2 regions of the Weizmannia agrestimuris genome follow, and region 2 is predicted to be linked to the other one. Evidence: riboswitches for the same ligand, from Rfam matches in the RefSeq annotation. Region 2 holds a riboswitch; the other holds the start of a gene.
The links. Region 2 has a riboswitch for cobalamin ahead of NFR98_RS10540 (prenyltransferase/squalene oxidase repeat-containing protein). Riboswitches for the same ligand answer to the same signal wherever they lie in the genome.
Positions count from the first base shown of each region.

Region 1: it holds a riboswitch for cobalamin, as region 2 does, so the genes downstream of both, NFR98_RS12355 (ribonucleoside-diphosphate reductase subunit alpha) here and NFR98_RS10540 (prenyltransferase/squalene oxidase repeat-containing protein) in region 2, are expected to answer to the same signal.

Region 1 covers NZ_CALPDC010000037.1:3,998-11,215, reverse strand. The annotation lists gene uvrC (excinuclease ABC subunit UvrC) at 1-500, shown strand, start outside; gene NFR98_RS12375 (ATP-binding protein) at 514-672, opposite strand; gene NFR98_RS12370 (Crp/Fnr family transcriptional regulator) at 744-1,496, shown strand; gene NFR98_RS12365 (heavy metal translocating P-type ATPase) at 1,704-3,647, shown strand; gene NFR98_RS12360 (heavy-metal-associated domain-containing protein) at 3,669-3,890, shown strand; cobalamin riboswitch at 4,831-5,026, shown strand; gene NFR98_RS12355 (ribonucleoside-diphosphate reductase subunit alpha) at 5,153-7,218, shown strand, end outside.
Region 2 covers NZ_CALPDC010000026.1:25,327-32,544, forward strand. The annotation lists gene htpG (molecular chaperone HtpG) at 1-1,290, opposite strand, end outside; adenosylcobalamin (AdoCbl) riboswitch at 1,456-1,603, shown strand; gene NFR98_RS10540 (prenyltransferase/squalene oxidase repeat-containing protein) at 1,657-3,084, shown strand; gene NFR98_RS10545 (DUF4430 domain-containing protein) at 3,091-3,846, shown strand; gene NFR98_RS10550 (ECF transporter S component) at 3,858-4,421, shown strand; gene NFR98_RS10555 (bifunctional 2-keto-4-hydroxyglutarate aldolase/2-keto-3-deoxy-6-phosphogluconate aldolase) at 4,671-5,288, opposite strand; gene NFR98_RS10560 (class I SAM-dependent methyltransferase) at 5,918-6,523, opposite strand; gene NFR98_RS10565 (NAD(P)/FAD-dependent oxidoreductase) at 6,566-7,218, opposite strand, start outside.

The DNA.
Region 1 (7,218 bases), on a different contig from region 2:
GAGCAGTTTTAAAAGACATGAAAAAAGAAATGATGCAGGCAGCAAAAAAGCTTGATTTTGAAAAAGCGGAACAACTGAAGGAACAAATCATGCAAATTGAAGTGACCATGGAAGATCAAAATATCGTGCTGAGCGACCCTGTAAGCCGGGATATATTCGGCTTTGCTGTTCAAGACGGGTTCATGTGTGTCCACGTTTTTTATATGCGGGACGGCAGGATTATGGAGCGGGAGGTTATTTTCAGGTCAATTGGAAGCAAGGAACCGAAAAGGGCATTTCTTGACTTTTTACAGCATTTTTATGGCAAGAGTGGCAATGCGTTGCCAAAGGAAATGCTCATTCCGGCTGCAGTTGGGAAGGAAGCGGCCAAAATATGCGTTTCCGCCCGTATCGTGCAGCCGAAACGCGGGCAGAAAAAAGAAATGGTGCAGCTGGCAACTAAAAATGCGCGTATTGCGCTGGAAGAAAAGGTTTCGTTAATGGAACTTGAAACGGTGTAGACTGCCGCATATTTCACGGCAATATCGGCAAAAGAATACGTACTGCAGTGCCTTTGCCAGGTTCGCTTTTTACATTGATAGAGCCCCCGTGAAGTTCCACGAGCTGTTTTGTAATCGCCATACCGAGGCCGGGATCACTTGTCTGTAAAGCGTTTTCCGGGTAAAATGGCATGAGAAGCTAAGCCATCATCATATGACATAAGAGCTTGGGCAAAACTAAATTTTTTTTAGGGGGCTCATCACATGGAGTGCCATCATCATATCCATGGTTCCCATCCCGGGCATGGTTGTAAAAGCCATGCGGGATGCATACGGCTCGTGCCTATTTTCAACCATCTGGAAGAAGAACAGATGGCGAAAATCGGGGCGTCTGTTGAAACGCTGGCATTACAAAAGGGGGAAATACTTTTCCGGGCAGGGGAAAGAGATGATACGCTGTATATTATCCATACCGGAAAAGTGAGAATTTACCGGTTGGCAGATTCGGGAAAGGAGCAGCTTGTCCGCATATTAAATCCGGGTGATTTTACCGGCGAGCTGGCTGTTTTTCAACCGGGGGAAATTCATGAGAATTACGCAGAGGCCCTGCAGGATTCGACTATCTGCAGGATGAAACAGAAGGACCTTCAAGCCTATTTGCTGGCATATCCCCAAATCGCTTTAAAAATCTTAACGGAAATCACAAAGCGTTTGGAAGAATCGGAAAAACAAACGGCCCGGGTAGCGGTCGAAAATGTGGAATCCAGAATCATCTCCTTTTTAGCCAGTTGTGTGGAACAAAGCGGCACGAATGATACAGTGATTGCCTTGCCAATGTCTAAAAAAGATTTGGCTTCTTATCTTGGAACAACCCCCGAAACCATCAGCCGAAAGTTTACAAATCTGGAAAAACAGGGATTAATAGAGCAGTTGCCAAATAAGAAAATCAAAATTCCTGACTTGGACGAGCTGTTATTGTATGCAGATGAGGCAACGTCAGCCGGCGGCCACCACTGAAAAAGTGCTGAAAAAAATAAACAAGCGGCGGGAAACCACTAATAATGGTGACCCGCCGCTTTTTGTGTGTGCAAAATTTTGCCTGCGCATTTTTTCAATGGACCCGTCCTGCGGTGTATTTTTAAATTAAAAAATCTTGACAAGGGTCAATGATGAAAGCAAGGGGCTCTTTTAAAATAATCGTATAACAGGTGAGGGGGAGTTCCAATGTTAGAACAAATCCATCAACATAAGCATCATCTGGCATGGATCGCCGGCATTTTAATCGTTCTTGGTTTATGGATGAAATGGATGGGCTTTTACGCCTGGAGGGACGGTTTTTTGATGGCGGCAACCGTTGCTGCTGTCCTTCCCATCGCCATCAAAGCCTGGCAAGCGGCGAGGATGAAAACGTTCAGTATTGAGTTGCTCGTTACGGTGGCGGTTGCAGGTGCCTTGCTAATCCACGAATATATGGAATCCGCAGCTGTCACTTTTCTGTTTTTGTTTGGCGATTATTTAGAAGCCAGGACATTAAAGAAAACCCGTTCGTCTTTAAAGCAATTGGCAGATATGGCCCCGCAGGAAGCGATCTTGCTTCAAGAAGACGGAACCCGAAAAAAAACGGCCGCAGATCGCGTCCGGGCAGGGAACAAGCTGGTTGTCCTCCCGGGCGGCAAAATTCCGGTTGACGGGATCATTACAAACGGCCGGGCATTCGTGGATGAATCAGCGGTTACCGGGGAACCGGCACCCGTCATGAAAAAAGAAAACGATCCTGTTTTTAGCGGCTCGATTTTAGATACCGGCTATATCGAAATGATCGCTGAAAAGATCGGGAATGACACAACCTTTGCAAAGATGATTGAACTGGTGGAAGAAGCACAGGATGCAAAATCGAAAACCGAACGTTTCCTCGACCGGTTTGCAAACTATTACACACCGGCGATTGTCATCCTTGCACTCGCCGTGTTTGTTTTTACCCGTGATTTTCACAAAGCGATTACCTTCCTGGTCATTGCCTGCCCAGGTGCGCTCGTGATTGGCGCTCCCGTGTCAAACGTAGCGGGAATTGGAAACGGCGCGAAACACGGTGCGCTGATCAAAGGCGGGGATGTGATGGAAAAACTGTCAAAAGTGGATACGCTCGTATTTGATAAAACCGGCACGCTGACAAAAGGGAAGTCGGAAGTCACGGATTTGCACCTGCTTGGCACAAGGCGCGAAGAGGAAGTGCTCGGGCTTGTGGCCAAGGCGGAAACCGTTTCTGAACACCCGCTCGGCCAAACGATTGTGAAAGAAGCAGAAGCAAGGGGCATCCCGTTTAACCGGTATCACTTGCAGGAAGGTGAAGCGATAAAAGGGAAAGGCATGACGGCAACCATTGATGGCATAGCCATTACTGTGGGGAACCGCAAATTGATGGAAGCACAAGGCATCACCATTTCTCCATCAGCGGGCAGTTACGCAACCGATCGTGAAAAAATGGGGAATACTGCTATTTTTATTGCGGTCAATGGAAAGTTGGAAGCCATTCTGTCCATCGCCGACCAAATCCGTGAAGATGCCCGGGCTGCCTTGGAGGACATGCGCGCTGCCGGGATCAAAAGGATCGTCATGTTAACAGGCGATAACCGCCATACCGCCCGAGCCGTCGCCAACCAATTGGGTATTGATGCCTTTCATGCAGAGCTGCTTCCGGATGAAAAAGTGGACTATGTGAAGAAACTGAAAGAGGAAGGAGCTGTTGTGGCGATGGCAGGAGACGGCATGAATGATGCCCCTGCGATTGCAACGGCAGATATCGGGCTTGCCATGGGGAAAGGCGGAACGGATATCTCTATCGAAACGGCTGATATCGTTTTGATGGCAGACAAGCTTTCCCAATATGCCCATGCCTTTGCCCTGTCGAAAAAAACGATGCGGAATATGAAACAGAATATAGCAATTGCACTTTCGGTCGTCGTATTTTTGCTTGTTGGTGTTCTTCGGGGACAAGTAGACCTTGCAGCCGGGATGTTTGTCCATGAAGGAAGCGTTTTAGCTGTTATTCTAAATGCAATGCGGTTGATCGGATTTGCACCAAAGGGCGGACGGCAGAAGTTCAAGATCAGCAAAATCGGCCAACTTGATGGAGATCAATTACGGAAACCAGTGCGGCATGTAAAATAAAAACAAAAGGAGGGAAACGGAATGAAAAAAGCCGTGATGCAATTAGAAACGTTAACCTGTCCGTCTTGTATGAAAAAAATAGAAGGCGCGCTGGACAAAGTGGAAGGTGTGGAAAATGTGAAAGTACTTTTCAACGCCAGCAAAGCAAAAGTGGATTTTGACGAGGCAAAGGTTTCGGCAGATGAATTGAAAGAAATCGTTGAAAAAACAGGCTATCAAGTTCAAGCAGTGAAGACGAATTAAAAAAGGATAAGGTTGAGGCCAGTTGTTGGTCCCAACCTTTTCTTTTTTTGCAACCTGAAAGACGTATACGAATCAGCCCAGAAAGGTCGCGGTTGTTGGATCAACTTTTTCATTTTTGCAACTGCTGCTTGAAAGGGGCGGGAATAACGGGCTAATCGGGATTGCCTCTATAACGTAGACAGGTTCTATGTGAAGGAAGGCCTCCGTTTTTTTCAAGCTTCCTTAACAGGAAGATCTTCGTTATTTCGTGCTTCCTTAACGTAGCTGGGCTCTATGTGAAGGAAGGCCGTCGTTTTTGCATGCTTTCTTAACGTAGCCGGGTTCTATGTGAAGGAAGGCCGTCGTTTTTGCATGCTTTCTTAACGTAGCCGGTTCTACGTGAAGGAAGGCCGTCAATTTTGCAAGCTTCCTTAACATAGCCGGGTTCTATGTGAAGGAAGGCCGTCAATTTTGCAAGCTTTCTTAACGTAGCCGGGCTCTATGTGAAGGAAGGCCGTCATTTTTTCAAGCTTTCTTAACATAGCCGGGCTCTATGTGAAGAAAGACCTTCGTTTTTCCATGCTCCCTTAACGTAGCCGGGTTCTATGTGAAGGCAGCAGCCCACATTTTCACCAGTGCTTTACGAAGAGCGCCCCTATGAGAAGGAAACGCTTAAAATTTTTGCCATTGTGCTTCTGGTTTTTTGCAATGTCATGTGTGGGGGAGAAATTTAATGGGTAAAGTCAAACCGATGTATTGTACCTGCTCCCTCAATCGTCTAAAATGGATAACGGACTGTGAAAATCCATTCCTTAAGGAAAAAGGCGAAGAAGGCTGCTCCGTATTCGGCATCTTTTTACGGACAAACTTGAAACATATTCAACGTAACTGAGGATTGATATCTTTTGTCGAATATGGTAGGATAACAACATATAGAAATTCTAAAACAAAAAAATACTAAATATAGTATGCGAGTATTGGTGGCTTTGAAATGCCTGAAAAGGGAATCCGGTGGGAAACCGGAGCTGCCCCCGCAACTGTCAGTGTGGACGAAAGAGCGAACCACTGTACCGGCTGCTTTTTTTGGCGGCGGTATGGGAAGGGCTTCATTAGAATGAAACACAAGCCAGGAGACCTGCCAATACTCGAAGTTTCTATTCTTCGGGGTGCGGGAACGGGAAACGGCGGAACAGATGATCACGGATGCTGTTTTTCTGCCGTTTTTGCCGTTCATCCCCCTGAAATGAACGGTTTTTTTGCGTTCAAAAAAGGGAGGAGAAAACGTGATATCTATTCAACTGGAATCAAAAGAAATGATTTTGCAGCTCATTGATCAAATGTCTGCAGGCCTGGAGATTGAAACCGGCGCTTATAAGGAAAAGATTTTAAAGTTATGGGACCAGGATGCCTCTTTGGTGGAAAAAACAGATCTACTTATTAAACATGCCCTTGAAAATATCGATGAAGCAGGTGCGACCTGGACATTCTTTGCAGCGAGAATTTACTTACATAAGCTTTATGCCGAAGCCGCCAAAAACCGGCATTATGATCCAACCCTCAAGTACGGGTCTTTCTATGATTTGATCAGGCAGCTGGTAGAAAAAGGCATTTATTCTCCAAAACTGCTTGACAAATATACAAAGCAGGAAATAGAAACGCTCGGCCGCCTAATCGACCCGGAGAAGGATTTGCTTTTTACGTATCCCGGCCTCTATACGCTCGTAACCCGTTATCTGGCAAGTGATTTTGAAAAGCATGTCTATGAACTGCCGCAAGAGCGCTGGATGGTGATTGCGATGTACCTGATGCAGGATGAACAGCAGGAAACCCGGATGGAACATGTGAAGGAAGCGTACTGGGCACTCAGCAATCTGTACATGACGGTCGCAACCCCGACGCTCGCGAATGCGGGCAAAACGCATGGCCAGCTCTCGAGTTGTTTCATTGATACAGTGGCGGACAGCCTGCAATCAATCTATGACAGTAACACCGACATCGCCCAGCTTTCGAAAAACGGCGGCGGGATCGGTGTGTATATGGGAAAAATCCGTGGACGGGGAAGCGCGATTAAAGGTTTCCCGGGCATGTCGAGTGGTGTGGTGCCGTGGATCAAACAACTGAACAACACGGCAGTGAGCGTTGACCAGCTCGGGACAAGAAAAGGCGCCATTACCGTCTACCTCGATGTGTGGCACCGCGACATTGAAGATTTTCTCGATTTGAAGTTAAATAACGGCGATGACCGGCTCCGTGCCCGCGATATTTATACAGGCGTGTGCATCCCAGATTATTTTATGGAACAGGTGGAAAAGCGCGGGGACTGGTATGTTTTTGATCCGCATGAAGTAAAAGAAGTCATGGGGTTTGCTCTTGAAGATTTTTACGATGAAGAGAAGGGAAAAGGGAGCTGGCGTGAAAAATATGAGGCGTGCATCCATGCCGATCTCCGTTCGAAAAGGAAAGTTCCGGCGATCGAGATTATGAAGCGCATCATGAGATCGCAACTTGAAACAGGAGCGCCGTTTATGTTTTACCGCGATGAAGTGAACCGGCAAAACCCGAACAGCCACAAAGGGATCATTTACTGCTCCAATTTATGCACGGAAATTGCCCAGAACCAGTCCCCGACTGAGCTGATTGAAGAATGGATCAAAGAAGAAAATGTGATCGTAAAGAAATACCGTTCCGGGGATTATGTCGTCTGTAACTTGAGTTCCATCAATCTTGGGAAAGCTGTCCCGGACGGGGTGCTCGAACGGCTTATCCGCATCCAGGTCCGCATGCTCGATCATGTGATTGATGTCAATACGTTGCCCATTAAACAAGTGCAAATCACGAACAAAAAGTACCGTGCGGTCGGGCTTGGCACATTTGGCTGGCATCATTTGCTGGCACTTGAGGGAATTGAATGGGAAACGGAAGCAGCCGTCGAATATGCGGATAAACTGTACGAAAACATTGCCTACTATGCGATTAAAAGCAGCATGGAATTAGCCAGGGAAAAAGGCAGCTATCCGGCATTTCCAGGCAGCAAGTGGAGCACCGGCGCTTATTTTACCGGTAAAGGCTACACAAGTGAACGCTGGTTGGCGCTTGCTGAAGAAGTGAAAAAATACGGCTTGCGGAACGGATATTTAATGGCGGTTGCACCGAATGCGACCACTTCGATTATTGCCGGCTCGACAGCAAGCATTGACCCGGTTTTCCAGCCTTATTATATGGAAGAAAAAAAGGATTACAGATTTCCGGTTACAGCGCCTGATTTAGACCACCGGACGTACAACATTTACCGCCGTTCGGCTTATAAACTTGACCAAAGATGGTCCGTCCGGCAGAATGCGGCAAGGCA
Region 2 (7,218 bases):
TTGGTCTTCCGGCATGCGGCTTACGTATTCATCAAGCGTAACAAGCTTTTTCTCTTTTGAAGAATAAAACATCAGGAGATCCTGCAAATCTTCTTTGTGCGCGCCAAATTCATTGTATACCCCGAATTTCAACTGACGCCCGAATGATTTGAAAAATGCTTCGTACTGCTCACGGTTTTCTTTTAAAAGGTTAGCTAGTTCACGCTTGATTTTGTTTTTGATATTTTTCGCAATCAGTTTTAGCTGACGGTCGTGCTGGAGCATTTCCCGCGAAATGTTCAGAGACAGGTCTTCGGAGTCGACCATCCCTTTGACAAAACTGAAATAATCCGGTAAAAGATCCGGGCATTTTTCCATAATCAGAACGCCATTCGCATACAGTTCCAGCCCTTTTTCATATTCCGGCGTATAATAATCGAACGGAATTTTTTCCGGAATGTAAAGAATTGCATTGTAACGCACGGTGCCGTCAACTTTGATGTGAATATGCTTGACCGGTTTGTCAAAGCCGTAATGCTTTTCCATATAAAATTGCTCATAATCTTCATCTGTCAGCTCACTCTTGTTTTTGCGCCAGATCGGGACCATGCTGTTGAGCGTTTGTTCTTCTTTGACCTCTTCGTATTCATCATCGCTGCCCTCTTTCAGGCGCCTTTCCGTTACATCCATTTTAATCGGGTAGCGGATAAAATCGGAATATTTTTTCACAATGGCCCGCAGCCGGTACTCTTCCAAATACTGATCGTAGTCTTCATCCTCTGTGTTTTCTTTCAGCTTCAATATAATATCCGTACCGTTGCCGTTTTTTTCGCACGGCTCAATCGTATAGCCTTCCGCACCTTTCGACTGCCATTTATAAGCCTGATCGCTCCCCGCAGCCTTGGAAATGACGGTAATTTCATCTGCCACCATGAACGCCGAGTAGAAGCCGACGCCGAACTGGCCGATAAGATCATACCCGTCTTTCATTTCATTGTCATGTTTAAAAGCGAGCGAACCGCTTTGCGCGATCGTGCCGAGGTTTTCTTCCAGTTCCGTCTCCGTCATGCCGATCCCGGTATCAGAAACAGTCAGCGTCCGGTTTTCTTTATCCGGGGTAATTTTAATGTAGTAGCTGTCTTTATCAAATGTTAAATTTTCATCTGTCAAAGCTTTGTAATAAATTTTATCAATCGCGTCGCTGGCGTTGGATATCAGCTCACGCAAGAAAATTTCTTTTTGCGTGTAAATCGAGTGGATCATCATGTCGAGAAGCCGTTTGGATTCTGCTTTAAATTCCTTTACCGCCACTTCGATCTCTCCTTTATATGTATAGATGATGGCAATGTCCCTTTAGCACTCCTAACACCAGAGTGCTAACATCTTATTTTTTAGCACAGCACCGCTTGTTTGTCAATGAAATAGTGGCAGAAATTGTCCTTTCCAACAGGCAGGGGTTGTTCTATAATTAATTACTGACATCTAAATACGGGCTTGGGCGATGGAAACAGGTGAAATTCCTGTACGGTCCCGCCACTGTGATGGAAAACATTTTCCTAAGTCAGATCTTTCTCCCAAGCTGTCGGTTTATTTGAAGCCTACGAGGTATAGGCGAAAAAAATTTTGCCCTTGTATACCTCTTTTGTACAAGGGGTTTTTTATGAAAGGAGAGCGGTAATGGTGGGGAAAAGCGCAAGAAGACTCTTTCTGGGAATTGTTTTTGTTTTGGCATTTGCAGTTCCAATCCACAGTTTTGCAGCAGTATCTGTCTGCAAAGATATAAAGGATACGGCATCATATTTTAAATCTTCCGCTTTAAACTCGGATTTTGCAGTAGCCGCACTGGCAAAGGAGAATTTGCTAACAGCCCATGAGATAAAGCAGTACCGGAAAGTTTTAATAAACCGGGTGAGAGCCAAAGGCAAAGAGTTAACCGGTACGGAACTCGTTAAGACCATCATTGCTCTAAAAGCGATTGGAGAGGATCCGGAAAACTTTCAAGGAGAGAATTTGATCAAACGCGTATACGATACGGCGGCAGAAAGCTCGGTAACCGGATATGCCTATGATTTAATCGCTTTGAATACGGATAATTATGAGATTCCGAGTGATGCACCGAATACTCCTGCTAAAATTGCAGCAAAACTGGTTGATGCGGAACTTCCGGACGGCGGTTGGAGCTGGAGTTTGACCGCCAAAAATTCGGATGTTGACTCAACCGGCATGGTACTGACCGCGCTTGGCACTTATCAGGATAAACATGATAAAGATGTGAACACGGCAATCCGGGATGGCATTAAATACTTGAAGGCAGCAGAAAAAGAAAACGCCAGCTTTGACAATTCGTGCACAACCGCCCAGGCCATCATCGGTCTTGTCTCTGTCGGCGTTGACCCGTCAACCGATGATTTTGTTAAAAAAGGCATGAATCCAATTTCTGCGCTCAGCACCTATAAAGATGCCAAAAACGGCGGGTACAAGTGGCAAACGGCAAGCGAATCTTCAGATAGCTTTTCAACAGAACAGGTTTTCCAGGCCCTTGTCGCCTATGACCTTTTTCTCAAGGGGGATACCCTGTATAACTTCCGGAAAGTAAGCAGCTCCTATTCTGCCTGTACAGACGCAACCGATTCGGGTGCCGGGGACAAGGATTCGAGCAGTAGCAATACCGGGAGTAAAGGTAGCGGCAATTCTCCAAATAATAATGGGACTGGCAAAACCACCAGCCAAAGTCCAGCTGCTGCCGCTGCAAAAGTGGTTGAAAAGCATGCGAAAGAAGTCGTCACCAAAACGAATACGATTACGAAAGATCATACAATTACAAACAACAACACCATCACAAAAACCAACACGGTAGAAAAGCCAGCTGCAACTAAAAATCAAACGCCGGCAAAAGCAGAAAAAGTTTCACATGCAAAAAAAGAGGACAAGCCTGCAGCTGCAACTGACCAGGCAACCCCTGCAGAAGATGTGCAGCAAGAGCCGAAAAAAGTCGTTATTACCAAAACAACGGGTATTTCTCCTGTGCACGGCTGGGTCGGTTCCCTATCTGCGGGTGCAGGCGTCATCCTGCTAATCATCAGTAAAAAATTTCTGGGGGTATGAGCAGGAATGAAATATAAAAGCATGATCATTGATAGTATTGCCGTCTTATTGATTGCATTCGGCGCCTGGTTTTTGATCGACGGTTTCCATTTTGAATCGAAAACCGTTAAAACCTATTCAGAAACAACACAAGTTGCAAACACTGCAGCAAAGGAAAAGAGTACGGCAGCAAAAGAAAATACATCCGGAAAGAAAACGGACGACGCTGGCAGTATCAAAACGGATGAAAAAAGCAATACGGGCGGATCCGGAAGCAACGTGAAAGATTCAGCCGCTCGTTCCAAAAATACTGAGGCTAAAGCTTCGACAGACAGCAAAACGGATGAAACACCTGCCACAAATACAAAAACGGCGGTCACATCCAGCACATCAACAAAAACGACAACTGGGGCTTCTTCGTCCGGTTCCAATGACAGCCGTGCTTCCGACAACACGGGAGCCTCATCTAAAGCAAAGGCCGAAACGGTTTCTTTAACGGTAAAGGGCTATAAAGGGCCAGTTTTCGGCGGCAAATACAGTTATAAAAGCGGAGACACAGCATTTTCCGTTTTAAAAACAGCTACCGCTTCTGAAGGTGTAAGCGTCGATTATTCCGGATCCGGTGCAACGGCCTATGTAAAAGGCATTGACGGCCAGTATGAAGGGGATCAAGGCGGCATGAGCGGCTGGAAATATAAAGTAAACGGAAAAGAGCCAAACGTTTCCGCAGGGACGTATAAATTAAAAGCCGGCGATCAGGTTGTCTGGTTCTATTCTAAATAGGAGTGCATAATATGGGGAATCAGCCGCTTGAAAAAAAGAAGTCAGCGAAGAACGCTTCACGGCTGACAAGGAGAATGGCGCTTCTTGCCATGCTAGCCGCACTGAGCGTGGCCGGACGGATTTTGATGGCGTCAATCCCGAATGTCCAGCCATGCACGGTGATCATCATTTGCAGTTCTTTTGTTTTCGGCATCCGCTTCGGTTTGGCGCTTGCGTTTTTAATCGTTTTCGGTTCCGATATGTTTCTTGGCATGGGGTTGTTTGCGATCATGCAATTTCTTGCGTGGGGGAGTATCGCGGTGCTTTCCGGTCTGCTCGGCAAGAAAGAGTTATACAAAAAAATCCCGCATCTCGTGTTATGTTTGTATGCAGCTTTTACCGGCTTCCTGTTTGGCTTTATGGTTTCATTAAATTATTTGTTTATCGGCGGGCCGTTTGCATTTTGGACATACTACCTCGGCGGGCTGTTGTTTGACAGCTACCATGCCGCGGGAAACTTCTTCTTTTATTTGATCTTAGGGCCGATTTTGATCAAACTGATTACAAAAGAAAAAGCACGGATAGATCGTATTTAGCCCAAGGCTGCCTGTTTCATGCAGGCAGCCTTGTTTGGGTGTTGTGATAGGGATGGATAAAATTGGCAACAAAATGACATAGTAAATTACTTGAAGATTGGCAACGTTTTTAAGATTATACGATTTCATTTATATATTGCATTAATTGTCTTATACTGCGAGTCTTTCGAGCTTCCATTGAATTGCACAATAAACACTAGCACCTCCTTAGTATCCATCAAAGGAGGTGCTGTCCTGTACTTATCAAAATTATACGTACTGATTACCCAGTTCTTCAATCTGTAATTGATATTCCCGCACAAAAGCCCTGGCCATCTTGGTAACTCCCGTAAAATCATTGTTTTCCGCAGGCTTCAACAAGCTTCCGCCAACGCCAATCATTCTGCATCCTACCTTTATCCAATCCCCCATATTATCCAGGTTTATGCCGCCCGAGGGCATAATTTCCAGTTGCGGCAAAGGGGCTTTAACATTTTTCACAAAAGCCGGGCCGACAATGTTACTTGGAAACAATTTAATTATTTCCGCACCTGCCTGCATCGCTTCTTTCATTTCATTAACAGTCATACACCCTGGGATATAAGGAATTTGATAAAGATTACATAGCAAGGCAGTTCCCTTATCGAAAGTTGGTGAAACGATAAATTCTGCTCCAGAAAGATGTGCAATTTGGGCAGTGGTGGAATCAAGAACAGTGCCAGCCCCTATCAATATATCACGTCGATCTTTATATTTCTCTGTAATTTTTCTTATTGCGATATCCGCGTTAGGGACTGTAAATGTTAATTCAATATTTTTGATCCCGCCTTCAATCAAAGCATCTGTAATTGGGGCTTGCTGAATAAGCAAAATTTCTAGATTTGGCAAGGATGCTCACGGCTTTTGCTTAAATTGAATGCAAGGGTTTTATAAAAAATACAGGGAAAAACTTGCACTTGAAACGCACCCTATGTGAAGGAAGGCCTTCATTTTTCTGCGCTTCCTTAACATAGACACCCTCTATGTGAAGAAAGACCTTCGTTTTTTCGTGCTTCCTTAACGTAGACGCGCCCTATGTGAAGAAAGATCGTCCATTTTCCTCGCTTCCTTCACCTAGGGATTGCTGAGAATAAGCAAAATTCCTAGACTTAGCAAAAATTTAAGTTTGCACTTGAAAGCTGATTCAAAGTATAGAGCAGACAGAATCGCATTTTCAAAGATGGTTTCTTCTATATTTTTAGATAAATCTTGTTGACAAATTGGGTACAAACTCAGAGTCGGATTCGTTCAGCAAGTCCTAATTAGGGTTTGCTGAATAAACAAAAATTCCAGATTTGACAAGGATTTTTCCGTCTCCCCTTATGCCCCGGCAGTTTCCTCCGCGTTCCGGTTAATAACTTCAATGATGCCGGGTCGTCCATATTGTCTTCAAAAATCCCGGCAATGCTGACGACGGTTTTGAACGGTTCCTGCCATCGCTGCCTCTCTTATTCGCACCGTAAAAATGTCCATCATAATCACGCAAGCCGGTACACGACAAATTTTTCGTATGGATTATGCTCATATAAAAGTGTTAGCGGGACTTCGAGCTTTTTTTCAAATGGCGTATGGTCTTCAAGGAAGTAAATATAGTCCTGTGACGGATAATATAAAATAATGTCTGTTTCCCGGTGTGCTTCTTCCACCGAGCGTAAAATATTTTGCACAACCTTCATAAAGATTTTTACGGAAAACGGATTAAAAAAGTAAAAACGGTTGTCTTCCGGCAGTATCTTATAATTTTCGGCAAGGCAGCATTTAAAACGAATACAGGCAGGCTGGACCGGGAATTTTCTCTCATAGCGTTTCTTGTTTTCGAGGGCTTCCCGGTACAACCCTTCATTCATTTCAATGCCGGTCACAGTTGCACGAAACAAATGATGGATATAAAAATTGAGCCGCCCTTTGCCACAACCGAAGTCTACCACATGATCGCTTTTGTCCAGTTCATAATGATCGAACAGTTCACAAAGCGCATGATAGGGCGTCGGCTCATAACGATTGTAATGTAGTGATGCATTAAATCCTTTCTGCTCACCGGTTGTTTTAATATGCAAAATTCCGTCAAAGTAGGAATCGTTCATTGTTTCGCTCCTGTTTTTTCTTGATAAAAACCAGCCTGCCGTTTATAAAGGGGCAATTGCCTGTTTCAGCCCGTACGGTGACAAATCCAGATCGGTTTTCCGGCCGAGTGCAAGCCTTGCAAGCTCTGCGCCGAGAAAAGGGCCGACCGTTAAACCGGATGCCCCGAGGCCGTTTGCACAAAGAAGCCCTTCGTAACCGGGCCAGGCACCGATCACCGGCAAAAATCCCGGCGTGAACGGCCGGAATCCGACTTTCACATCCATAAGGGACGCTTCAGCCAAGCCCGGTGCAACCGGCAGCACCTTACTTAAAACTTCGTGGATCCCGCCGGCTGTTGTGCGCAAATCAAAAGCTTCCGTGTTTTCATGGGTGGCGCCGGCAATGATACGGCCGCCATCGAATGCCAGCAAATACTGATCATTCGGCGGCATGACGACCGGCCAGCTGCTTGTGTCCCTACCTTGCAGTTTTAAATGGAGAATCTGCGCTTTTTGGTGGCTGACTTGAAATGCCGCACCGAGCGGTTGGAACAAATCTTTTGCCCATGCACCCGCTGCCACAATCGTTTTGTCCGCATGCAGCGTATGGCTGCCGGCTTCAACCCCGATGACTTTTCTGCCTTCCACAAGCAGCCTGGCACTGCCTTGAATGACTTTGGCCCCGCGTTTGCAAGCAGCATTTAACAGGCAATTGC